Regions from separate parts of the Corynebacterium sp. 21KM1197 genome, predicted to be linked through region 2. Evidence: riboswitches for the same ligand, from Rfam matches in the RefSeq annotation. Region 2 holds a riboswitch; each other region holds the start of a gene.
The links. A riboswitch is a leader RNA that binds a small molecule or an ion and turns the genes downstream of it on or off. The one in region 2 is predicted to bind thiamine pyrophosphate.
Positions count from the first base shown of each region.

Region 1: another riboswitch for thiamine pyrophosphate. It lies ahead of OLW90_RS04195 (ECF transporter S component); the one in region 2 lies ahead of OLW90_RS07030 (thiamine phosphate synthase).
Region 3: another riboswitch for thiamine pyrophosphate. It lies ahead of OLW90_RS05450 (bifunctional hydroxymethylpyrimidine kinase/phosphomethylpyrimidine kinase); the one in region 2 lies ahead of OLW90_RS07030 (thiamine phosphate synthase).

Region 1 covers NZ_CP123907.1:856,115-863,740, reverse strand. The annotation lists gene OLW90_RS04230 (ABC transporter permease) at 1-30, opposite strand, end outside; gene OLW90_RS04225 (ABC transporter permease) at 23-949, opposite strand; gene OLW90_RS04220 (ABC transporter substrate-binding protein) at 946-2,517, opposite strand; gene OLW90_RS04215 (NUDIX domain-containing protein) at 2,570-2,989, opposite strand; gene OLW90_RS04210 (hypothetical protein) at 2,982-3,461, opposite strand; gene OLW90_RS04205 (energy-coupling factor transporter transmembrane component T) at 3,458-4,219, opposite strand; gene OLW90_RS04200 (ABC transporter ATP-binding protein) at 4,216-5,595, opposite strand; gene OLW90_RS04195 (ECF transporter S component) at 5,592-6,185, opposite strand; TPP riboswitch at 6,177-6,290, opposite strand; gene OLW90_RS04190 (DUF2218 domain-containing protein) at 6,325-6,675, opposite strand; gene OLW90_RS04185 (patatin family protein) at 6,808-7,626, shown strand, end outside.
Region 2 covers NZ_CP123907.1:1,441,782-1,449,407, reverse strand. The annotation lists gene OLW90_RS07050 (ThiF family adenylyltransferase) at 1-231, opposite strand, end outside; gene OLW90_RS07045 (thiazole synthase) at 238-1,023, opposite strand; gene thiS (sulfur carrier protein ThiS) at 1,026-1,220, opposite strand; gene thiO (glycine oxidase ThiO) at 1,220-2,350, opposite strand; gene OLW90_RS07030 (thiamine phosphate synthase) at 2,347-2,991, opposite strand; TPP riboswitch at 2,986-3,098, opposite strand; gene rplS (50S ribosomal protein L19) at 3,291-3,632, shown strand; gene lepB (signal peptidase I) at 3,804-4,619, shown strand; gene OLW90_RS07015 (ribonuclease HII) at 4,622-5,272, shown strand; gene OLW90_RS07010 (DUF2469 domain-containing protein) at 5,344-5,649, shown strand; gene OLW90_RS07005 (YraN family protein) at 5,745-6,164, shown strand; gene OLW90_RS07000 (YifB family Mg chelatase-like AAA ATPase) at 6,175-7,626, shown strand, end outside.
Region 3 covers NZ_CP123907.1:1,118,158-1,125,783, forward strand. The annotation lists gene OLW90_RS05440 (class I SAM-dependent methyltransferase) at 1-44, shown strand, start outside; gene OLW90_RS05445 (HAAAP family serine/threonine permease) at 50-1,291, opposite strand; gene OLW90_RS05450 (bifunctional hydroxymethylpyrimidine kinase/phosphomethylpyrimidine kinase) at 1,362-2,867, opposite strand; TPP riboswitch at 2,858-2,950, opposite strand; gene OLW90_RS05455 (NAD(P)/FAD-dependent oxidoreductase) at 2,982-4,388, opposite strand; gene OLW90_RS05460 (SAM-dependent methyltransferase) at 4,594-5,874, shown strand; gene OLW90_RS05465 (MFS transporter) at 5,871-7,196, opposite strand; gene OLW90_RS05470 (tellurite resistance protein) at 7,298-7,626, shown strand, end outside.

The DNA of each region.
Region 1 (7,626 bases), 590 kb from region 2:
GAAATGCTCTTGGAATGGGTAATTAGACATAGCGAATCCTCGGGTCGAGCACGGCATACAGAATGTCCACCAGCAGGTTGGCCAGGATATACACGATCACCAGCACCGTGGCGATGGAGACCACGGTGGTGGGCTCGCCTTTGAGAATGGCCTGGTAGATCGCGCCACCCACGCCATTGATGCCAAAGATGCCCTCGGTGACGATCGCCCCGCCCATCAACGCACCCAGATCGGCGCCTAAGAACGTGACCACGGGAATGAGGGAATTGCGCAGCACGTGGTGCGTCATCACCCGGCACGAGCTGATCCCCTTGGCCTTGGCGGTGCGCACGTAATCCGCCTGCAAGTTCTCGCTCACGGACTGGCGGGTGAGCCGCAGCACGTAGGCGAAGGAGAGGGAACCCAGCACCACCGCCGGGAGAATCAGGGCCACCAGGGACTCATTGCTGCCCACCGTGGCGGGCAGCAACTCCCACTTCACGCCCACCAGGAATTGCAGCACGAAGCCGATCACAAAGGAGGGCACCGCGATCACGAGCAGGGAGAGCACCAGCACCGTGGAATCAAAGATCCCGCCCTTGCGCACCCCGGCGATCACGCCGAAGAGCACGCCGAGCACGGCCTCGAAGATCAACGCCATCACGGCCAGCACGATGGTCACGGGGAAGGCCCTGGCCATGACCTCCGTGACCGGCTGGCCGGAGAAGGTGGTGCCAAAGTCCAGGGTGAGTATGCCCTTGAGGTAAAGCAGGTATTGCACCAGGAAGGGCTTGTCCAGGTTGTATTCCTCCTCGATGGCCTGGCGGGCGGCATCGCTCAGGCCCCGATCCCCACCCAGGGCGGCCACGGGATCGCCCGGCATGAGGAATACCAGGGCGTAGAGCAGGAACGTGGCTCCAAAGAACACCGGGATCATGTGGAGCAGGCGACGGCCCAAGTAGCGGATCATGATTCCACCCTCCTGATCTCCTCCATCACGGGCAGGGAGGTCCAGGCGAAGGAAACGTCGCTCACGTTCTCGCTGTGCCCGCCCACGGTGTTGGAATACCACAGCGGAATGCAGGGAAGATCCTTGAGCAACTGCTCCTGGGCGAGGTTGTAGTGCTCGTTGGCCTCCTCCGTGGTCTCGGCAGCCTTGCCCAGGGCCACCTGCCTGTCCACCTCGGCGTTGGAATAATCGCTGTCATTGGAGCCGCCGGTGGTGGTGTACATAGCCACCAGGAAGTCGCTCAGCATGGGGGTATCGGCCTGCCAGCCGGCGCGGAAGGCCCCGCTGGTGGCGCGGTTGCCGATCTCATCGCGCAGGGATTTGAAGTCCGGGTAGGGCTTGCCCACAGCCTCGATGCCCAGGGTGTTGCGCAACTGGTTGGTCACCGCGTCCACCCAGGCCTGGTGCCCGCCATCGGCGTTGTACCCGAGGCTAAACTCCCCGCTCCACGGGGAGATCGCGTCCGCCTGCGCCCACAGCCGCCTGGCCTCCTCGGGGTCGTACTCCAGTACCTCCGCACCGGGGAGGTCATCGGAGTGGCCGGGAATGGTGGGCGAGGTGAAGTCCGTGGCCGGGGTGCGGGTGCCCTCGAAGATGAGGTCGGTGATCTGCTCGCGGTTGATCGCCCGGGAGATGGCGCGGCGTCGCAAAGCCCCCTCTTCCCCTGAGAAGTGCTCCAGGCGCTCGGGGATGACAAATCCCTGGAAGATCGCGGCGGGCTGGTTTACCTGGCGTCCCTCTAGCTCCTGCTCGTAGGTGGCAAAGGCGGAATCCGGTAGTGATTCCAATACGTCGAGGTTATTGGCCAAAAGGTCGGCGTAGGCCGCGTCCTGGGTGGCGTAGAAGATGAACTTCACGCCGTCGTTGTGCACCTGTCGGGCGCCCCGGTAGTGCTCGTTGGGCACCAGTTTGATGTTGTCATAGTGCGTCCACGCGCTCACGCGGTAGGGACCGTTGCCCACGGGGTTTTGGCCAAAGGCCTCCATGTCCTCAAAGGCCACGTCCGGCAGCGGGTAGTACGCCTGGTAGCCCAGCTGCACGGGGAAGTCCCGCTGCACCTGCTTGAGCGCCACGGTAAAGGTATAATCGTCCACCACCTGCACTCCGGGCAGCTCCTCGATTCCCTCCTCGTAGCCCTCGACCCCCTCAAAGGCGTATTCCATGGTCTGCGAGTTAGCCACCGCGTAATTCCAGGCGCGCACAAAGTTCTGGGCCTTGACCGGGGTGCCATCGGCAAAGGAGGTCTGCTTGAGGCGAATAGTGTAGTGCTGACCATCCTCGGACTCGATGGACTCCGCCACCTCGTTATAGGGTTCGCCTGAAGCGTCGTAGGACACCAGCCCGGAATAGATCAGCTCGATCACGCGGCCGCCGCCGGTCTCGTTGGTCATTCCGGGCAGCAGCGGGTTCTGTGGTTCTGACCCGCTAGCGGTGATGTAATCCGTGGGGTCATCGGAACCGCAGGCCGCCAATCCCCCTCCCGCTATGCTCATCGCCGCCAGCAGGGCGATGATCCTTCTTCGAACCATGCTGCCTCCTTACTATTTTTCAGACAGCATAGTCTGTGAAGGCCGCTACATCTTAATTTCCCCGCTCCCTATCTAACAGCAAGGGGAAAACCACGTCCCGGGTGAGCGGGGCGATCTCCGGGGAGCGGGACTCCGGGGAATAAAATCGCGCCTCCGCGATCTCCGCGCGCACCTCGGGGGCTTGGTCAAGCGTTCCCCGCCACGCAAAGGCCGCGCACCGCACGGTGTATCCGGGCTCGTTGGCTGCCGGGGCGCTCAACTCCCCCAGCGAGGTCAGATCCTCCTCCCGCAGGTCAAGGCCCAGTTCCTCCGCGATCTCCCGGCGGGCCGCAGCCCGCGTCGGCTCCCCCGGTTCCACCTTGCCGCCGGGAAACATAAAAGCCTCCGTGCCGTGCTTGCGCACCGTGAGCACCTCCCCGGCCTCGTTGCGCAGCACCACGGCGGCGATGCGAATGATCCGCTCATTATCCATTGTCTACCCTCTCGTCCACGTCCATGTTCGCTATCGCCCGGAAGTGCTCGCGCTCCTGGCTGGCCCACATCTCCCACCACGGCTCGTAATAGGGATCCCGCGCCAGGGCCCGGGCGCGGCGCACCGCCTCCGGGGCGTCCACCCACACGGTACGCACCTCCCCCAGGCGCCGCGCCGCCGCCACCGAGGCCTGGGTGATCGCGCCCACACCCTCAATGATCAGTGGCTCCCCCACCGGCAGCGCCACCCACTCGCCGGGTCGATCGCGCTCCCAATCCCAGCGGCGATACCCCGGCGCGCTCGGGTGCAGCACGCACTCGGACACCATGCGCGCCCCGGCCGCCAGGCCGGACCACCCCGGATAGAAATCGTCAAGGTGCACCACCCGGTGCCCCCGGCGTTGCCCCAGCGCCGTGGCGTAGGTGGTCTTGCCGGAGCCGGAGGGGCCGTCGATAAGCCACACGCGGGTCATGCCACCCCCAGCAGGCGGAACGTACCGGCAAGCCAGGCGCACCCGAGGGCCACGGCGGGCAGCAGCGCCCAGGCCAGCAGCGCCGCCGCATCGCGCCGCCCCACCGTGGAGGGGCGCGCCCAGGTACGCTCCACACCCGCGCGCCCGAAGCCGCGCGCCTCCATCGCCACCGAGAGTTTAGTGCCGCGCCGCAGCGAGGAGACCAACAGGCCGAAGAGCAGGGTGAACGCCCCGCGTATCCGGCCGCGATCGGCCACCCCGCGCGCGCGACGCGCACGGCGCAGCGAGGCGGCATCGTCTCGCACCAGGGTAAGCAGGCGGGTGGCCGCCACCGAGGCGATGACGAAGCGCGCGGGCAGGCGCGCCACCTGCGCGAGGCCATCGCCTAGGTCCGTGGGATCGACGCGGGCGGAGAGCACCATCACCGGCAGGCCCAGCGCCAGCACGCGCAGCACGATGGCGAGGCTAAGCGTCAGGGAATTATCCGTGATGTGAATGGCGAGGAAGGAGAAATACTCCCGCCCTCCGGGGCGCGCATACAGCAGCATGGAGATACCCGTGATCGGGGCGATAAGCAGCAGCGGCAGGCTGCGGCGCAGCAGCGCGCCCCAGCCCACGCCACACAGGGGCGCGAGCAGGAACGTGCCTATGATCGCCACGAGCGCGGAGAGCCAGTCCAGGCTGAGCAGCAGCGGCGTGGTGGCCACCATCATCGCGGCCACGCGGGTAACGGGATTGACGCCACGCAGCAGGTTCATCGTTGCTCCTCCTCGGCGGCTTTATCGACGCGCGCGGGGATCTCCACGTGGTGATCGCCCAGGGTGCGCACGAAGTCCGCGTCGTGCGTGATGGATACCACCGTGGTACCGCGCTCGGTGAGTTCGCGCAGCAGCAGCGTGAGTTCCACAAAGGTGCCCGTATCCTGCCCAAAGGTGGGTTCATCGAGCACCAGCAGGCAGGGGCTTCCCATCAGGGCCGTGGCCACGGATAGCCTGCGCTTCTCCCCGCCGGAGAGCGTGTACGGGTTCGCCTTGCGCAGGTGCCCCAAGCGCAGCCGCGCCATGAGCTCCTCCGCGCGCTCAGCGGGCCCGCCCACCAGCAGGTCCTCCTCCACCGTGCGGGCCACAAACTGGTGCTCGGGATTTTGAAACACCGTGCCGATGCGCCGCGCCAGGTCCTTGGAGCGCCAGCGATGCGGCGGGGTGCTCAGCCCCTGGGCGAGGTCGGGGTGCAGGTGCAGCCGCCCGGCGCGCGGGGCGTCCAGGCCACCCAGCACCATCGCCAGTTGCGTCTTTCCCACGCCGTTGGGGCCGGTGATCACCGTGGAGGCCGCCCGCGGCAGCGCCAGGTCGGGGGCCGGGCCCGCCGCCGTCACGATCCCCTCGGTGCGCAGCAGCGCGGGGTTCTCCCGCGCCTGCGGGCGGGCCGGGGCCAACTCCGGGCGGCGCGGCCACTGCTGCGGGGTGATCTCCCGTATCCCGTCCTCCCCCAAGTGCAGGCAACGCGTGGCCAGGTCGCGCCACAGCTCGGGGCGATGTTCCACGATCAGCACCGTGGCCCCGGTGTGCGCCACCAGCTTATCGACGGCCCCCCGCACCTCCCCGCAGCCCTGCGGGTCAAGGTTGGCCGTGGGTTCATCGAGAAGCACCACGTCCGCACCCATCGCCGCCACCCCGGCCAGGGCCAAGCGCTGCTTTTGCCCGCCGGAGAGATAGCGGGTGGGGGTGTCCAGCGGCAGGCGCAGGCCCACCAGGTCGAGCGCCCGATGCACCCTGGGCCATATCTCCTCCTGGGGTACACCCAAGTTCTCGCAGCCAAAGGCCACATCATCGCCCACGCGGCTGGAGATCACCTGGGAGTCCGGGTCCTGGAGAACCAGGCCCACCACGCCATCAACCTCCAGAGCGCCTGCGGATTCACCATCCTCCTCGCCGCCGAGCAGCCCGGCGATCGCGCCGAGCAGGGTGGACTTGCCCGCACCGGAATCCCCGGTGAGAATGATCCTCTCTCCGGGGGAAATATCCAGGTCGATGCCGCGCAGCGCCGGTTGTCTGCGGGTGGCGTGCCGCCAGGAGAAGTTCCGGGCGCGGATTCTGCCTCGTTGTTCTTGTTCCGTCATGCCACGCGCCGTCATACGGTGCCGCGCACCTCGCGCCCGGCGGCAAAACGATCCAGTGCCCCCGTGCGCGCCAGGGCCTTGACCAGCCAGTGGCCCAGGGCACCGGCCAGCAGCGCCCCGGAGATGATCAGGCACACCAGGTAAATCACGTTATATTCCAGGGAGCGCGCCAGGTGACCAGCGCTAAACAGTTCCAAGATAAAGGCACCGATGCCCGCGCCCACGCCCGCCAGCATGGCGGTGGGGAGTTTGAAGGAGCGATACATAAAGAGCGCAAAGATCAACTCCGCACCCAAGCCCTGCGCAAGGCCGGAGTACACGGTGGACCAGCCCCACTGGCTGCCCAGCAGCGCGGAGGCCACCGCCGCCAGCAGCTCCGTGAACAGCGCCGCCCCCGGCTTGCGGATCACCAACCCGCCGATCACCCCGCCGATCAGCCACACGCCCGTGGCCAGGCCACCCAGCCCCGGGGTGAGCGCGTTCATCGCCTCCAGCCACAGCGTGCCCGCCTGGTTCCACACCACAAAGATCAGCCCGCAAGCCAGGCCCAGCACGGCGGCCACCACGATGTCCACCACGCGCCATTGTTGCACACGATGAGCCATATTTATCCTCCCTAGCGCCGGTACTAACCGGATCAGGTTCATACGGTTTGTTACTTGCAGCAACATCTCAGCCCGGTCGATCTCCGGGCACCCGTGTTTTTGATGTCTTTCTCGCCGTTATTGTAGGCGAAACTCCCCGTTAATCCAGATCCTCCACTCCCCAGGCGCTCCCCTCCTCACCCCCGGCGCGCCGCCACCGCACCGCCAACTCATCCTTGCGGCCAAAGCGCACCAGGTGAATGGCCACCACCTTTTCCAAGGTGGCGCACTGCTCCTCCGTTTCAGATTCCAGGTGCATGAGCAACACCCCCTCGCCCGCCACCAGGGATACCTCGCCACGCACCGGGCGCTCGGGGTTATCAAAGATCAGCGCCCCCTGGCCGGTGCCCTCGTCCCAATGAGCCGTGATCTTGCGGCCAAAGTGATCGGCCATCTGCTTGGCATAGCGCGCGGGGCGATCGGTGCTCACCCGAGCCGTGGAAGAGGTCATACAAGGCAATGTACCCCTTAGTTCTGCCTTACGTTACCCACCTGCACGGGTATTTGTTTGCTGTGAGCGGGATCATTGCCCGCGGCCGCAAAGTGCTACCTTGCGGCGCCCAAACGGGTACCGTGGAACACCATGACGATTCACGCCCCCAAGACCGCACTCGTCCTCGAAGGCGGTGGAATGCGCGCCTCCTACACCGCCGCAGTGGTAGACAGGCTGCTGGCGGAGGACGTGCGCTTTGGCTGGGTGGGCGGGATCTCCGCCGGAGCCACCCACACCGTGAACTACCTTTCCGGCGAGCGCGAACGCGCCCGTCACAGCTTTGTGGACTTTGCCGCCGACCCCCAATTTGGCGGCATGGCCTCCCTGCTGCGCGGACGCGGCTACTTCAACGCCGAGTACATCTACGGCCGTGCCCCCACCCTCAACCTGCCCGGCCCGCTGGATTATGACGCCATCTCCCGCAACGCCACCGAGTTCCGCATCGGGGCGGTGCAGGCCCACTCCGGGCGCTCCGTGTACTGGGGACGCTCCGACGTAGACAGCGCCGAATCCCTCCTGGCCTGCACCCGAGCCTCCTCCACCCTGCCGCTGCTCATGCCCCTGCCAGAGATCGACGGCGTCTCCTACGTGGACGGGGCGCTTGGCCCCTCCGGCGGCATTCCCCTCGACGCTGCCGAGGCCGACGGCTACACCCGCTTCTTCGTGGTGCTCACCCACCCGCGCGGCTACACCAAGGCCCCCATCAAGCGGCCGGGACTGCTGCGCAACCTGCTCAGCGACTACCCCGTGGTGGCCGAGCGACTGATTACCCGCCACACCCGATATAACCGCACCATCGCGCGGCTTATGGAGCTGAAAAAGCAGGGACGGGCCTACCTCTTCTTCCCCTCCGGCAGGCTGGTGGCCTCCACGGAACTCAACGGGAAGAAATTGCAGGGCTCCTTTGAT
Region 2 (7,626 bases):
GGAGGCCCCAAAGAGGATCTGGCGGTGGATATTGCTGAGGTCCACCACGTCGTCGTCGATAATGCTCAACCGCCCCACCCCGGCTCCGGCGAGGGATTGCAGCAGCGGGCACCCCAGGCCACCCGCGCCGATGACCAGCACGCGGGAGCGGTGGAGGCGTTCTTGTTGTTCCATACCAAAGCCGGGCAGGGCCAGCTGGCGGGCCACGCGGCGCAGTTCCTGTTTATTCATGGCTTGTTAGAGCACCTGATCCGCCCACTCGGCCAGGCCCTCGAAGGTGGAGGAGGCCTGGGCGTGGCGGCGCTGGGGGATTCGCCCGGATTGCCGCGCCAGGTACCCGGCCTCTACGGCCAGTCGCATGGCGCGCGCCATGCCCACGGGATCTTGGCAGCGGTTGATCGCGCTGGCCAGCAGCACCCCGGAGCAACCCAGTTCCATCGCCAGGGTGGCGTCGGAAGCCGTGCCCACCCCGGCGTCGAGGATTACCGGAACCGTGGCGCGCTGGCAGATGAGTTCGATGTTGTGTGGGTTGAGGATGCCCAGCCCGGTGCCGATGGGCGAGCCCAGGGGCATGACGGCCGCCACGCCGATGTCCTCTAGGCGCTGCGCGGTCACGGGATCGTCCGAGGTATAGGCCAGCACCGTGAAGCCGTCTGCGATGAGGAGTTCGCAGGCGTCGATAAGCTCCGCGGTGTCGGGCAGCAGGGTGTGCTCGTCCGCGATGACCTCCGCCTTGACCCAGGAGGTTCTCAGCGCCTCGCGGGCGAGTTGGGCGGTGAGCAGCGCGTCGCGCGCGGTGCGGCAGCCGGCGGTATTGGGCAAAGGGTCGATGCCCAGGCGGCGCAGCAGGTCAAAGATGGATTCCCCGCCGCCGGGGGTGCGCGCGGAGTGGCGGCGCATGGCCACGGTGGTCAGCCGCGTGCCGGAGGCCACCAGCGATTCCTCCATGATGCTTTGCGAGGTAGCCCCGCCGGTGCCCATGATGAGCCGGGAATCAAAGGAACGATCCGCGATGGTGAGCACGGCTAGCCTCCCTGCACGGCGGTGAGAATATCCACCACATCGCCCTCGGAAAGGGCTTGATCCCAGCGGGAGGCGGGGATCACCTGGGCGTTGATCGCCACGGCGACGCCCTCGCGCGAGCCCACCTCCGCGTCTACTAGTTCCGCCACGCTGAGGGCTTCGCCCGTGCGCGCGGTGCCATTGACGGTGTACTGCATTATTGCTCCTTGTGTGGTTGCGAGTGATGGTGCGCGCGGTGCCGCCGTGGATCGCAGGCGCCGAGGTCAAAGCCGGGGGACTCGCCCAGCGCCAGGCGCGCGCCCGCCAGCCCGCCGAGGGCAGCCAGCAGGATTCCGTGGCGGAAATAGCCGGTGGAGATCACGGTATTACCCACCCGCCCCAGGTACGGCAGATCGTCCGGGGTGCCGGGGCGCGCGCCCGTGCCCCATTCCAACAGATCGGCCTCCTCCAGGGCGGGCACGATCCGGCAGGAATCCCGCAGCAGATCGCGCACCGAGCCCAGCGGAGTACCGGCGCGGTGATCCTCCCGCGAGGTCGCTCCGATGGCCACCGTCTCGCCCCGGGGAATGAGGTAGACGGGACGATCCTCCACGAAACCCCGCACCACCCGCTCTATCAGGCCGGGGGCGCGGGCGATGAGAATATCCCCGTACACCGGGCGCAGGGCCAAGCCCTCGGTGAGGCGGGCGGCCCCCAATCCTGCGGAGAGCACCACCCGCGCGCCCCGCGTATCGACGCCCCCGCGATCCGTGCGCACTTCATTCTCACCCATCCTGGTGACGGTGGCAGGCAGGAACGTCACGCCCCGGCGGCGCAGCGCGTCCATGAGCGCCGCCGCGAACAGCCTCGGGGCCACCTGGGTATCGCCGGGAATGGACACCGCCCCGGCCAGGGCGGGGGAGAGCGCGGGTTCTACCTTGCGCGCTTCCCGCACGGTCAGCGGCTTCACCGCCATGCCGTGCGCCTGCTGGTGGGCGGTGAGATTGCGCAGGTGGTGCGCGTCGGCGCGGTCGGCGGCCACCACCAGGGTTCCCTCCTCGCGGTAGCCGGTGGGCAGATCGGTGGCGGCGGACACCCGGCGGATCAGGCTGGGGTACAGCCGGGCAGATTCCAGCATGAGGGGATATAAGGCCTCCTGGCGATACTGCACCTCGGCCACCGGGGCGAGCATGCCCCCGGCGTAGTGGGAGGCTGCGCCGACGGGGTGGGGGTCGATGACGGTGAGGGAGAGATCCTTTCCGGCGATCTCCGTGAGCTCAAAGGCGGTGCACAGGCCCACGATCCCGGCCCCCACCACGATCACCCGTTCCGGTCGGTGTGCGTTCATGACCGGGCCCCGGGGTGAAAGGCTCCAACGACTTCACGGGCCGTGGCCTCGGGATTATCCGCCCGCATGAGGCCCCGGCTCAGCGCCACCCCGGCCACCCCCGTGGCGGCCAGGGCCGGGGCATCGGCGGCGGTGACATCCCCGATGGCCACCACGGGCACCCGGGAGGCGCGCACCAGCGGCTCGTATCCCGCCACGCCCAGGGGCGGGCGGCCGGAATCCTTGGTGGGGGTGGGGCGATACGGCCCGGCGCCGATGTAATCAATGACCTCGGCTACCTCGTTGGCCGCCTCCACCAGGGGCAGGGTGCCGGTGGTCAGCCCGATGATGGCCCGGGGGCCGAGGATCGCGCGGGCGTCCCGCACGGGCAGGTCCTCCTGGCCCAGGTGCACCCCGTGGACGTGTTCGCCCCGGTGCATGAGCGCGGCGGCGATGTCCACGCGGTCGTCGATGAGCACCCTGGTGGCGGGGTTGGCCTGGGCCACGGCGCGAGCCACCTCGGTGGCCAGATCCAGGAGGTCGCGGGGATTGATGGGCTTGCTGCGCACCTGCACCACCCCGGCCCCGCCGCGCGCGGCAGCGGTGGCCACCCACGCGGCATCCCCCGGGCCGGTGACCAGGTAACACCGTAGATCCAGCATGATTCTCCTTGCTTCCTTCGCCGGCATGATCCGGGCAGGTTCGACGGTCCGCGCGGCAGTGAGGCGCGTTCTCAGCCCGCTTGGCCGCGGGCTCCCGTGAGGCTGTGGCCAGTGTAGCGCGGCGGCGGGGCGCGGCGGGTGAGTTTGGCGATCGCCGGGGCATAGTGGAATAATGAGCGGGTTGCTTGCTCTGCTTTGAGCACGCGGCGAAGATATGTCACGGATATGAACCGGCCGAGCGCCCGTCATGGGAAGCGCCGCCAGGGTCCTCTTTCCCGAAATGTAAGGATTGTTTTTCCATGAACATTCTCGACAAGGTCGATGCAGCACAGCTCCGCGATGATATTCCGGACTTCCGCCCCGGTGACACCCTCGGCGTGAACGTCAAGGTGATCGAGGGCTCCAACGAGCGTACCCAGCTCTTCACCGGCGTGGTCATTCGCCGCCAGGGTTCCGGTATCCGCGAGACCTTCACCGTGCGCAAGGTGTCCTTTGGTATTGGTGTGGAGCGTACCTTCCCGGTGCACTCCCCGAACATCGCCTCCATCGAGGTCACCCGCCGTGGTCGCGTGCGCCGCGCCAAGCTGTACTACCTGCGCAACCTGCGCGGTAAGGCAGCCCGCATTAAGGAACGCCGCTAGTTTCTTATTGCCCACGCGCCCCCGCTGCTCCTGGTTTTCTTCCTGGGCAGCGGGGGCGTCGTGCATAGTAGGGGCTTATCGACGCCCCGGTGGTGACTCTTGGCGCTGATACACGGGCCGCGCGGTTGGGCATCGGGAAGCCTCGGGTGCCGCCTGCTAAAGTCGAAAACCGTGACTGATTCTTCTCGTGCTTCTCTCTCCGCCGATTCTGCGGATTCCGCGAACACCTCGGATGAGGCTAAGGCCAAGAAAGAGAAAAAGGAACTGCCCTGGTATTTGGAGATTCCGCTGATTATCGGCGTGACCTTCCTGATCGTCTTTTTGGTGCAGACTTTCGTGGGGCGCGTGTACATGATTCCCAGCGGCTCGATGGAGCCCACCCTGCATGGCTGTGATGGCTGCGCGGGGGATCGTATCGCGGTAGAGAAGGTTTCCTACTACTTCTCCGAGCCCAAGCCCGGCGACGTGGTGGTCTTTGCCGGTACCCCCTCCTGGAACGAGCAGTACGTATCCCCGCGCTCGGATAACCCCGTGGTGCGCGGCTTCCAGGAACTCGGTTCCTACGTGGGGCTGGTGGCCCCCGATGAGAACAACCTGGTCAAGCGCGTGATCGCCACCGAAGGTCAGACGGTTTCCTGCCAGGAGGGCGATCCGGCCGTGATGGTGGACGGCGAGCCCACTGATCAAACCTTTACCCTTGACCCGCCGCAGTTCCCGGTCGGTGAGCGCGAAGGTGGCTCCGAGGCCTGCGGCGGCTCGTACTTTGGCCCCGTGACGGTGCCGGAGGGCAACGTGTGGGTGATGGGCGATAACCGCACTAATTCCGGCGATTCCCGCGCCCATATGGGCGACCAGTACCAGGGCACCATTCCGGTGGAGAATATTCGCGGCAAGACGGTGGCGCGGATCTGGCCCCTGAACCGCATTGGCCTGGTGGATTCCCCGGATATTCACAATGACGCCGCCGCGCAGGAGGCAGCCGCCTAATCATGCGTCGCCTGACGCAATTGCGCACGCTAGAGGTGGCGCTGGATCGCGCGGGCCTGGGCCCGGTGGCGGGGGTGGACGAGGCCGGGCGCGGCGCTTGCGCCGGGCCCCTGACCATCGGCGCCTGCGTGCTCCCGCCGGGCACCATCGCGGAGTTGGACCGCCTCACCGATTCCAAAAAGCTCACCCCGGCCGCGCGCGAGCGCCTTTTCCCCTTAATCAAGCACCACGCGCTTGCCTGGGCCGTGGTGGTGGTCAGCGCCCAGGACATTGATTCCTACGGTATCCAGCACGCCAATGTTTCCGGTATGCGCCGCGCGGTGGTGGCCCTGGATACCGTGCCCGGATACGTGCTCAGCGATGCCGTGAAGATTCCCGGCATGCGCCAGCCGCACCTGCCGATCATCGGCGGGGACGCCGCCGCCCGGTGTATTGCGGCGGCGAGCGTGTTGGCCAAGGTCACCAGGGATCGCATGATGGCGGAACTGGACGAGCGCTATCCGGGGTATGGCTTTGCGGGGCACAAGGGATATGGCACAAAGGCGCACATGGACGCGGTGCGCCGCCACGGGGCGAGCCCGGAGCATAGATACACTTACTCCAATGTGAGCGCCGCTCACTCCCAGTGGCTCCACGCCCAGGGCGCGCGCTGAGCGCATCGAGTTCCGTGGTGCTTCTGCGGGACAAGGGGTGAGCGTTGAGATGAGGAAGGAACAGGAGAGCGATGAGTGCCGAAGAGCTGGAAAACTATGAGGCCGAGGCGGAGTTGTCCCTTTACCGCGAGTACCGCGATGTGGTCAGCCAGTTCTCCTACGTGGTGGAAACGGAGCGCCGCTTTTACCTGGCCAATGCCGTGGAGTTAATTCCGCACGGCAACGGCGCGGATGTGTATTACGAGGTGCGCATGTCCGACGCCTGGGTGTGGGACATGTACCGGCCCGCCCGATTCGTGCGGTACGTGCGGGTCATTACGTTCAAGGACGTGAACATCGAGGAACTGGATAAGCCAGACCTGGTGGTGCCGGAGTAAAACCGAGCGTCCAGGGTGTGTGGATAACCGGGGTTATCCACACACCTTTTTGCGTCCTGCGGTGAGGACCGGTGCGGCGGGGCAGGCTGGCGGTCATGGCAAAGACAACAGCAATGACATTGGGCCAGCAGGGGGAGGCCTTCGCCGCGGCGTATTACCGCGAGCGCGGGGCGCGCGTACTGAACATGAACGTGCGGTGCGCCTCGGGGGAGATTGACCTCATCGCGCGCGAGCCCGGGGGAACCGTGGTGTTCGTGGAGGTCAAAACCCGCAGCGGGCGCGATTTCGGTGCTGCAGAGGCGGTGGATCGCCGCAAATTATCGCGCATGCGCCGTGCCGCCGCCGAGTGGTTGCGCGATAAGCCCTGGGCGCAGGTGCGTTTCGACGTCCTCGCGCTCACCGTGGTGGGGCGGCACCGGGATTCGCGCTGCGAGCGCCTGGTCTTTGACGCCCAGTGCTACGAGGGGGTGGATTCCGGTGCCCGCTGGTCTGCTGAGTCCCTGCCGCCTGGGTAGAACGCACACGATGGCCCTGCACGGCGTGCGGGCCCACCCCGTGACCGTGGAGGCAAATATCGGTCCCGGTCTGCCGGGAATGTACATGGTGGGGCTTGGCGACGCCTCCGTGCGCGAATCGCGCGACCGTATCCGCACGGCGGTAGCGAACAGCGGCCTGGCCTGGCCGCGCACCAAGATCATCGTCTCCCTTTCCCCGGCCTCCCTACCTAAATCGGGAGGGCACTTTGACCTCTCGATCACCCTGGCCGTTCTCAGCGCGATGATGGTGGGAGAGCAGGCGGAGGAGGCGCGCCGACGCCTTGGTTCCACGCTCTTACTGGGCGAGGTGGCGCTCGATGGTACCCTGCGGCCCGTCTCCGGGGCGTTACCCGCGCTACTAGGAGCGCAGCGCCAGGGGCTTAGGCGCGCGGTGGTGCCGCCGGGCAATGAGGCGGAGGCCGCCTTGGTGGGCGCCACGGAGGTGTTGGTGGCCCCGAGCCTGATGGCGGTGGTGGAATGGGCGCGCGGCGAGCGGGAATTACCGCGTGCGCGGCGGGAAAGCGGTGGCCCTGCGGCGCAGAACCTCGGTGACTTTTCCGAGATCGCGGGCCAACACCGAGCGGTGCGCGCCGCCGAGGTGGCCGCCGCCGGTGGGCACCACTTCATGCTCATCGGGCCGCCCGGTTCGGGAAAATCCATGATTGCCCAAAGATTACCCACGATTCTTCCGGCCTTGACGCAACGCCAAACGCTAGAGGCCACGGCGGTGCATTCGGTGGCCGCGCCCTCCTTTAGCGGGCCGGTGTCTTACCCGCCGTTTATCGCCCCGCACCACTCCATCAGCAGGGCGGGGCTGCTGGGCGGCGGCAGCGGGATACCCCGCCCGGGTGCGGTGACCCTGGCCCATCACGGGATTCTCTTCCTCGACGAGGTATCCGAGATCCCCGCCGCGGTGCTCGACGGGCTGCGTACCCCCTTGGATAACGCCCAGGTGCGGTTGATCCGCGCCCACCGCGAATATCTTTTTCCCGCACGATTCCAACTGGTGCTGGCCGCCAATCCCTGCCGGTGCGCGGCCAATGATCCCCAGGCGTGCCGATGCCTGCCCCGGCAGCGAGCCACCTACCTGGATAACCTTTCCGGCCCGCTGCGCGATCGCCTGGACATCATCGTGCGCACCAGCGCCGTGGGTGCGCATCTGCGCACCGATTCCTCCCGCAGCAGCGCGGAGTTAGCGGCAAATGTAGCCCAGGCCAGGCAGCGTTCCCGCGCGCGGTGGCGCGCCGCCGGGAGAGACGAGCGGTGCACGTCCGAGGTCCCTCCTCCGGTGCTGCGGCGGCATTTTCCGGCCACGGAGGAGGCCATGTTGCTTCTGGAGGCATACCTGGCTCAGGGAACGCTGAGCCAGCGCGCGGTAGATCGCGCCCTGGCCGTGGCCTGGACGCTTAGCGATCTGTCCGGGGGAGCCCAGCCGGGGATA
Region 3 (7,626 bases), 320 kb from region 2:
TCACCCGGGAATCGGACTTCCTGGTGGCGGTGCTGCGGTCCTAGTGGCCCTAAGCCACGATCTTGAACACGATGGCGCTGATGGCCACCAGCCCGGAGATCACGATAAAGACGTTCGAGGCCTGCTTGCGATACGGCGCGAGCGCCGGAACCTTGGCGATGGCGTACATGGGCATGAGGTAGAGCAGGGCGGCGATCACGGGGCCGGAAAGAGTCTCAATGAGATCCAGCACGCTGGGATTGATGATGGCCGCCAGCCACGTGGTGAGGAAGATGAAGGCGTACACGCCTAATTCCAGGGGCCGCTGCGGAAGATCGCGCTTGACCACACCGCGCACAATGCTCTGCGCGCCCTCCGCCGCGCCGAGCACGTGGCCGAAGTACGAGGACACGATGGCCGCGATGGCGATGATCGGCGCGAGGTAGGAAAGCACCGGGTTATCAAACACATTGGCCATATAAGACAGCACCGGGAGATTGGCCTCGCGGGCGGCGGCCAGGCCCTCCGTGCCCAGGGCGAGGGAGCACGACCACACAAAGAACATGGTGAACACGGTGAGCAGGATCGCGGTGTACGCCAGCACCACGGAGGCGCGCCGGGTGGCATTCTCCCCGTGATTGCGCTGCATGGCCAGGGAGAACTGGGAGATGGCCGGGGAGTGGTTAAAGGCAAAGACCAGCACCGGGATCACCAACCACACCGCCGCCACGGTGGCCCACACGCCCTTGCCGGGAGCGCCGAAGAACCCCTCGAAGTCCCAGGAGGGGATCAGGTACAGGGAGATGGCTCCCAGCAGGAAGATCAGGGGGTACACCAACACCTGGGTGACCGCCAGCATGATCTTTTGGCCGAACACCAGGATCAAGGTCATGCCGCCCACCAGCAGGCCGGAGAGCAGCGCGCGGGGAATCTGCGGGCCGTTGAGCTGATTGACGATCAAACTATCCACCGTATTGGTGATGCTCACCCCGTAGATGAGCACGATGGGATAGATCGCGGCGAAGTACAGCAGGGTGATGACCCAACCGATCTTCTCCCCAAAATAGTCGCGGGCCACCACGGTGATGTCCTCGCCCTTGCGCGGAGAGACGCACACCATGCGGGCCAGGGCCCGGTGCGAGAAGTACGTCATCGGGCCGATGAGCAGCGTGGCGATCAGCAGCGGCCACACGCCGGAACTGCCGGCATTGATGGGCAGGAAGAGGATACCGGCGCCCACGGCGGTACCAAATAATGAGATGGTCCAACTGGCGTCGAGGCCGCGCGGCGGGCGCTGTGTGGTAGTAGCCATAGGAAGCGTCCTTGCTTATTGAGGGGTAATTCCTATGACACTGTAGAGCCTGGGGTGAGGGCACGCACAATCAGCGGCAGGAGGCCTGTGCGAAGAAGTCCCGCTCGAAGTAACAGGCCGCCACGAAGGCCCGCGCCGCACGCAGTCGTTCGGCCGGGGAAGCCTGCTCTAAGGCGTATTCCACGCGCGCGATGGCCTGGCGGGTGCCGTCGAGGAAGTCCGAGTCGCCGTAGGTGCTCAACCACGGGGCGTAGGGGTGATCCGGGGTGATCCCCTCGCTGAGGCGCAGCCCAATGTGGGCGTAGAGCCAGTAACAGGGCAGCACCGCGGCGGCGGCCTCCGCGTAACTCCCGGAATCGGCGGCGGCGGAGAGAAAGGAGGTATAGGCCAGCGTGGTGGGGGAGACCTCCTCGGTGAGGGCACCCAACTCCGAGCGGTGCAGCTGGGCCTCCTCCTCGAGGCATGCGGCGGCGTCCTGGGCCCACCGGGTGGAGTGCTCGGGGTGATCGCAGCGCGAGGACACCCGGGCCAGGGTGCGGGAATAGGAAAGCAGGTAGTGGGAATCCTGGGCGAGGTAGAAGAGGAAGTCCCCACGATCCAGGCTGCCGTGGCCCAGTTGCCGGATAAAGTCCAGCGCGTAGGTTTCCGCCAGGGGAGTCTGCGCCAGTTCCCACAGCGCGCGGGTCCAGGGCCCGGCGGCCCAGGAATCATCGGGCGTGGGCTGCGGCGCGAACTCCGTGGGCCACGGCCAGGGCGCGGTGGAGGCCTGGGCGCTGAGGCGTCGGCTGCGATGGGAATGATCCACCGGCCCGTTGCCCCGACCCACGTGGAGATCCCCGCCGTGCGAGATCGCCTCGGCCAACCAGCGGGTGGACCAGGTGAGGGCGGCGTGGGGCGTGGCGTCGATAAGCAGGCGCGTGGCCAGGCTGGAGGAAAGGGAGCAGCCGGTGCCGTGGGTGTGCGGGGTGTTAATCCGGGGACAGGGCACCCGGTGGACGGAGCCATCGGGGGTGACCAGGGCGTTATCCGCGCTGCCGGTGAGATGTCCGCCCTTGACCACCACGCTGGTTTCCCAGTTTTGGGCCAGCGGTAGTGCCTGGGAGATGGCCTCCTCCAGGTCACGGGCGGGTGTGGTGTGGGCGAGCACCGCCAGTTCGCGCAGGTTGGGGGTGATAACGTCCGCCTGGGCGCACAGTTCCGCGATGGCGGATTCGGCGTCGCGGTCAAGCAGGCGATCCCCGCTGGTGGCCACCATGACCGGATCGAGCACGATGGGGCCCACGGGGTGCTCGCGCAGGTACCTTGCCACGGTGGCGATGGTCTGCGCCCCGCCCAGCATGCCGATCTTGAGGGAATCCACCTGGACATCCTCAAAGACGGCGTCCAACTGGGCCAGCAGGAAATCCTGGGGCGGGGTGTGAATAGAACGCACACCCTGGGTATTCTGCGCCACCAGGGCGGTGACGATGGAAAGGGGGAAACCCCCGGCCTCGGAAATGGCCTTGATGTCCGCCTGGATACCGGCACCCCCGGTGGGGTCGGTTCCGGCGATGGTCAATACGCGCGGTATCACGATGTGACAAATCCCTTCGCTAGTCCGAACTAGAGCAGGTTCCACGGGTATAATCTCAGCGCTTAAGCGCACCCCGTTGCCTGCGGCCAGACTAGCAGAAGGGACGGTGGAGAGGGGTTACTTCTCTCCGAAGCGGCGGGTATCGCGTACCTCGATGGGGAAGTCCGCGTCCGAACCCACTAGGCCGTTGAGCTTGTTCAGGCCGTTGCGGCCGTGAAGCTGCTGGCGGGTGGTGGCCAGGTTCCAGCGCTTGCGGGAAAGCGCGTTGAGGCCCCAGGCAAAGGCCGCTACCAGGCGATTACGGAAGCCCACCAGGTACATCACGTGCACGGCCAGCCAGAGCACCCAGCCGATGAAGCCGGTGACCTCCACCTTGCCCATCTTCACCACGGCGGAGAAGCGGGAGATGGTGGCCATCGAACCCTTGTCAAAGTACTCGAAAGGCACGCGATCCTCGGGCTTTTGCTCCCCCTCGGTCTCCGCGGCGATCTGCTCCGCCACATACTGGCCGGTCTGAATGGCCACCTGGGCCACGCCTGGCAGGCGGTTGAGCCCCATCATGTCACCGATGACAAAGACGTTCTTGTGCTCGCCCACGGAGAGATCGGGATTGACCTGCACGCGTCCGGCGCGGTCCACCTCCACGCCCGCCTGCTCGGCCACGAGCTTGCCCAGCGGGGAGGCGGCCACACCGGCGGACCAGATCTTGGTGTAACTCTCGATGGTGTGTTCCTCCTCCCCGGCCTTGTAGGTCACGGAGGTCTCGTCCACGTTGGTCACCATCGCGCCGAGTTTGACCTCCACGCCGAGTTTTTCCAACTGGCGCTGCGCCTTGCGGCCCAGGCGCTTGCCAAAGGGCGGGAGCACCTGGGGGGCGCCGTCGAGAAGCAAAATCTTGGCGGAGTCGGTGGAGAAGTTGCGGTATTCCCCGGAGAGGGTGCGGTGCGCCATCTCGGCCAACTGCCCGGCCAGTTCCACGCCGGTGGGGCCCGCGCCGACGATGACGAAGGTGAGCAGGCGCTCGCGCTCGGCGGGGTCGGTGGTCAGTTCGGCGCGCTCGAAGGCGCCGATGATCCGGGCGCGGATCTCCAGGGCATCGTCCAGCGTCTTCATACCGGGGGCGTACTGGGCAAAGTGATCGTTGCCAAAGTAGGACTGCCCGGCACCGGCGGCGACGATGAGGGAATCGTATTCGTAGCTGCGCTCGTAATTGCCCAGGTGGGTGGTCACGGTCTTGGTCTCCACGTCAATGTCGGTGACCTCGCCCTTGACCACGGAGGCGTTCTCCTGCCCGGCCAGGATCTGGCGGGTGGAGGGAGCGATCTCCCCGGAGGACAGGATGCCCGTGGCCACCTGGTAGAGCAGCGGCTGGAAGAGGTGGTGGTTGCCGCGATCAATCAGGGTGACATCGACGTCAGCGTCCTTGAGATCCTTGGTGGCAAAGAGGCCGCCAAAGCCGGAGCCGATCACCACGACGTGATGGCGACCACCGGCGGGGCGATAGGCTTTCTTAGCAGATGACATGGGGTTTTCGCGCTCCTGTAACCTTCTTGTTTATTCAGTGGTGATGATGATAGTCGCCCGGCTCACGTTTGGCAGGGCAGGGGCCACAGGAATCCACCCATTCGGGCCGAAACACAGAAGCCCGTGCGCGACGATGTTGGTTTTAGCGCGCCTCGGTGTGGTCTAGGTATCGTTGGGCTGCGGTATTGATGGGTACGGAGGCACAATGACAGACCAGCATCTCACCGCCATCGACGTCCACGCATGGCCCGGTTTAAGGGCCGTGCCACGGGACTGGCGGCTGCGCAGGCGCGCCCGCCGCGCGGAGGCGGAGTTTGCGCACGCCTGCGCGGAGGCGGAGTTGGATCTGGAATCGGAGCGCCCCGACCTGGTGGTGGAGCACGACGAACTTTTTTATCGCATCGCCTCCTCCGGGTGGCTGGGCCTGGCGGAGTCCTACATGGCCGGGGAGTGGCACGCTGCCGATCTCCACGAGGTGCTCACCGCCCTGCTGCGAGTGGGCTACAAACCCCCGCGCGGCGAGGTGGTTCCCCGTACGTACGACGGCGGCGCGCTGCCCGCCGACCTCGTGGAGTTCTCCTCCGCCGATGGCATGAGCCTCATGGGCGGGCTCTTTGAATCGGGCGTGCCCACCACGGTGCGGGAATCCATGCCCAGTTATGTCTCCGGTGCCGGCCACGGCAGCGAGCCCGCCACGCACTTCGTGGACATCACCCGCGTGGCCCCACCCGTGGCCGTGGAACGCGCCGATCTGGGCACCGCGCAGGCGGGGGTGATCCGGGCGCTTCTCGACGCCGCCGAGGCCCGGCGCGGCACCGACGTGCTGGAATACCCCGCTACGGGCGGCGCGGTGGCCATCGCGGCCGAGGAACGCGGCGCGCACCCCAGCGCGGTGACCGCCGATAGCGCGTGCGCCGGGGCGATGGAGGAACGGCTCACCCTGGCCGGTGTGACCACGGCGCGCACGGTGACGATGCCGCAGCCGATCGCGCCGGGGGGAGTGCAGCCCGCCGCCGAGGCCGTGGTGAGCGTGGAATACCTGGAACTCCTGGCCCCCGGGCAGCGCGCGGAGTTCATGGCCAGCCTGGATCGCTCGCTGCGCCCCGGCGGGTACTGCGCGGTGCAGACCCTGGCGGCCACCCCGGAGTTTGATGCTGCGGCGCAGCGCAGCCTGGATGTGCTGCGCGCCTATATCTGGCCGGGGCTGGAATACCCCACGGTGGAGGAGGTGCACCGGCTTGCGGATCAGTCCAGCAGGCTGCGGGTGGTGGGGCAGCGGCACTTTGCCGAGCACTACTGCCTGGCGTTGAAGATGCAATCGGAGTGCTTTGAGGGGCACTCCCGCGAGGCCGCCGCGGCGGGATTTGACCCGGTGTTTCGTCGGTTGTGGCGCTTCCAGTTCGCGCTGCGGCGGGCGCTGCTGGACCTCGGCCGGATCGAGGCCGTGCAGTTCACGCTGACCCACCGCCGCAGGCGGGGGCGCTAGATGGTGGTCATGTCCTGCTCGCGGGTCTCGCGCATGACCAGGATGGCCACCAAGGAGACAGCGGAAACCACGCCGAGGTAGAGGCCCACGTAGGTCACGCCATAGTTGGCGGCCAGGGCGGTGGCGATGAAGGGGGCGATGGCCGCGCCCAGGATCGAGGCGACGTTATAGGAAATGCCGGAGCCGGTGTAGCGCACATTGGTGGGGAAGAGTTCCGGCAGCACCGCGGACATGGGGCCAAAGATCAGACCCATGAGGAACATGCCGATGGTGAGGAAGGCTAGGACGCTGCCGGTGGTGGCGGTCTGCTGGTGCAGGAACAGGGAGAAACTGGCGCTGAACACGATCATGGCCACCGTGACCCACAGCAGGGTGGGCCTGCGGCCAAACTTATCGGCCAGCCAGCCGGACAGCGGCACTCCGGCGATGAACGCGAAGATGGAGATGAGCTGGAGTTTGAGGAAGGCCGTGTACTCAAATTGCAGGCCGTGCTCATTGATGCCGTAGGAAAGAATCCACGTGGTGACCAGGTAGAAGAGGGTATAGCAGCCCACCATTACAAAGGTGCCGATCACCAGCGGCCGCGCGGCGGTGCGGAATACCTCCTTCAGCGGGGAGGACACGCGCTTGTTCTGGTCGATGGCCTGTTGGAACACCGGCGTCTCCTCTAGGCGCAGGCGCACGTAGAGCCCCACGGCCACCATGACCGCGGAGGCCAGGAAGGGAATGCGCCAACCCCACACCATAAAAGCGTTATCCATATCCCCGTTGGTGTAATCAAAGGCCGTGACCAGGATCAAAAAGAGGCCGTTGGCCAGAAGGAACCCAAAGGGCGCGCCCAATTGCGGCCACATGGCGGCCCAGGCGCGCTTGCCCTCCTCGGCGGTCTCGGTGGCGAGCAGGGCCGCGCCGGACCACTCGCCGCCCAGGCCGAGGCCCTGACAAAAGCGCATCAGCGCCAGCAGTGCCGGGGCCGCGATGCCGATCTGGTGATACGTGGGCAGCAGGCCGATGAGGAAGGTGGCAATGCCCATGGTTAAAAGGGCAAAGACCAGCGTGGCCTTGCGGCCAATCACATCGCCAAAGTGGCCGAAAACGATGGAGCCCAGCGGCCGGGCCAAGAATGCCAGGCCAAAGGTGGCAAAGGAGGCCAGCAGCCCGATGGTGGGGTTCTCCGACTTGGGGAAGAAGAGGTAGGGAAAGACCGCGACGGTGGCGGTGGCATAGATATAGAAGTCATAGAACTCGATGGTGGTGCCCACGGTGGAGGCGGTGACAACGCGGGCCCGATCGCGCCGGGTGAGGGTAGGGGGAGTGGTCATGGCCACACGATAGTTTCCCGTATTATGGGATGGCAAATCCTGTATTGTGAGATGAAAATAATTGCGTGCCCGCCGCCGCGCCTCGCGTTGGATAGAGGACTATGAAAAAAGGAAACCTCCCACCCCTCGGCCCCGCCTGGGCCGGTGCCGCCCTGGGCACCGGGGGATTGGCCACGCTCAGCCGCCTGCACGGCTGGAATGTCGTGTCCGCCCTCGCCCTGATTCTGGCCGCCGCCCTGATCCTTGCCATTCTCGCAGGCTGGGCGCGCCACCGAATACCCCCGCTTCAGCGCGTGGCCATGCCCGCCTGGGCGTTATTAGGAATGTCCATCACCACCGTGGGCACCGCCCAGACCGCGCTCACCCACCAGTGGTGGCTGCACGCGGCACTGGTGGTCCTCGGTGCGATCATCTGTGTGAGCGCCAATAT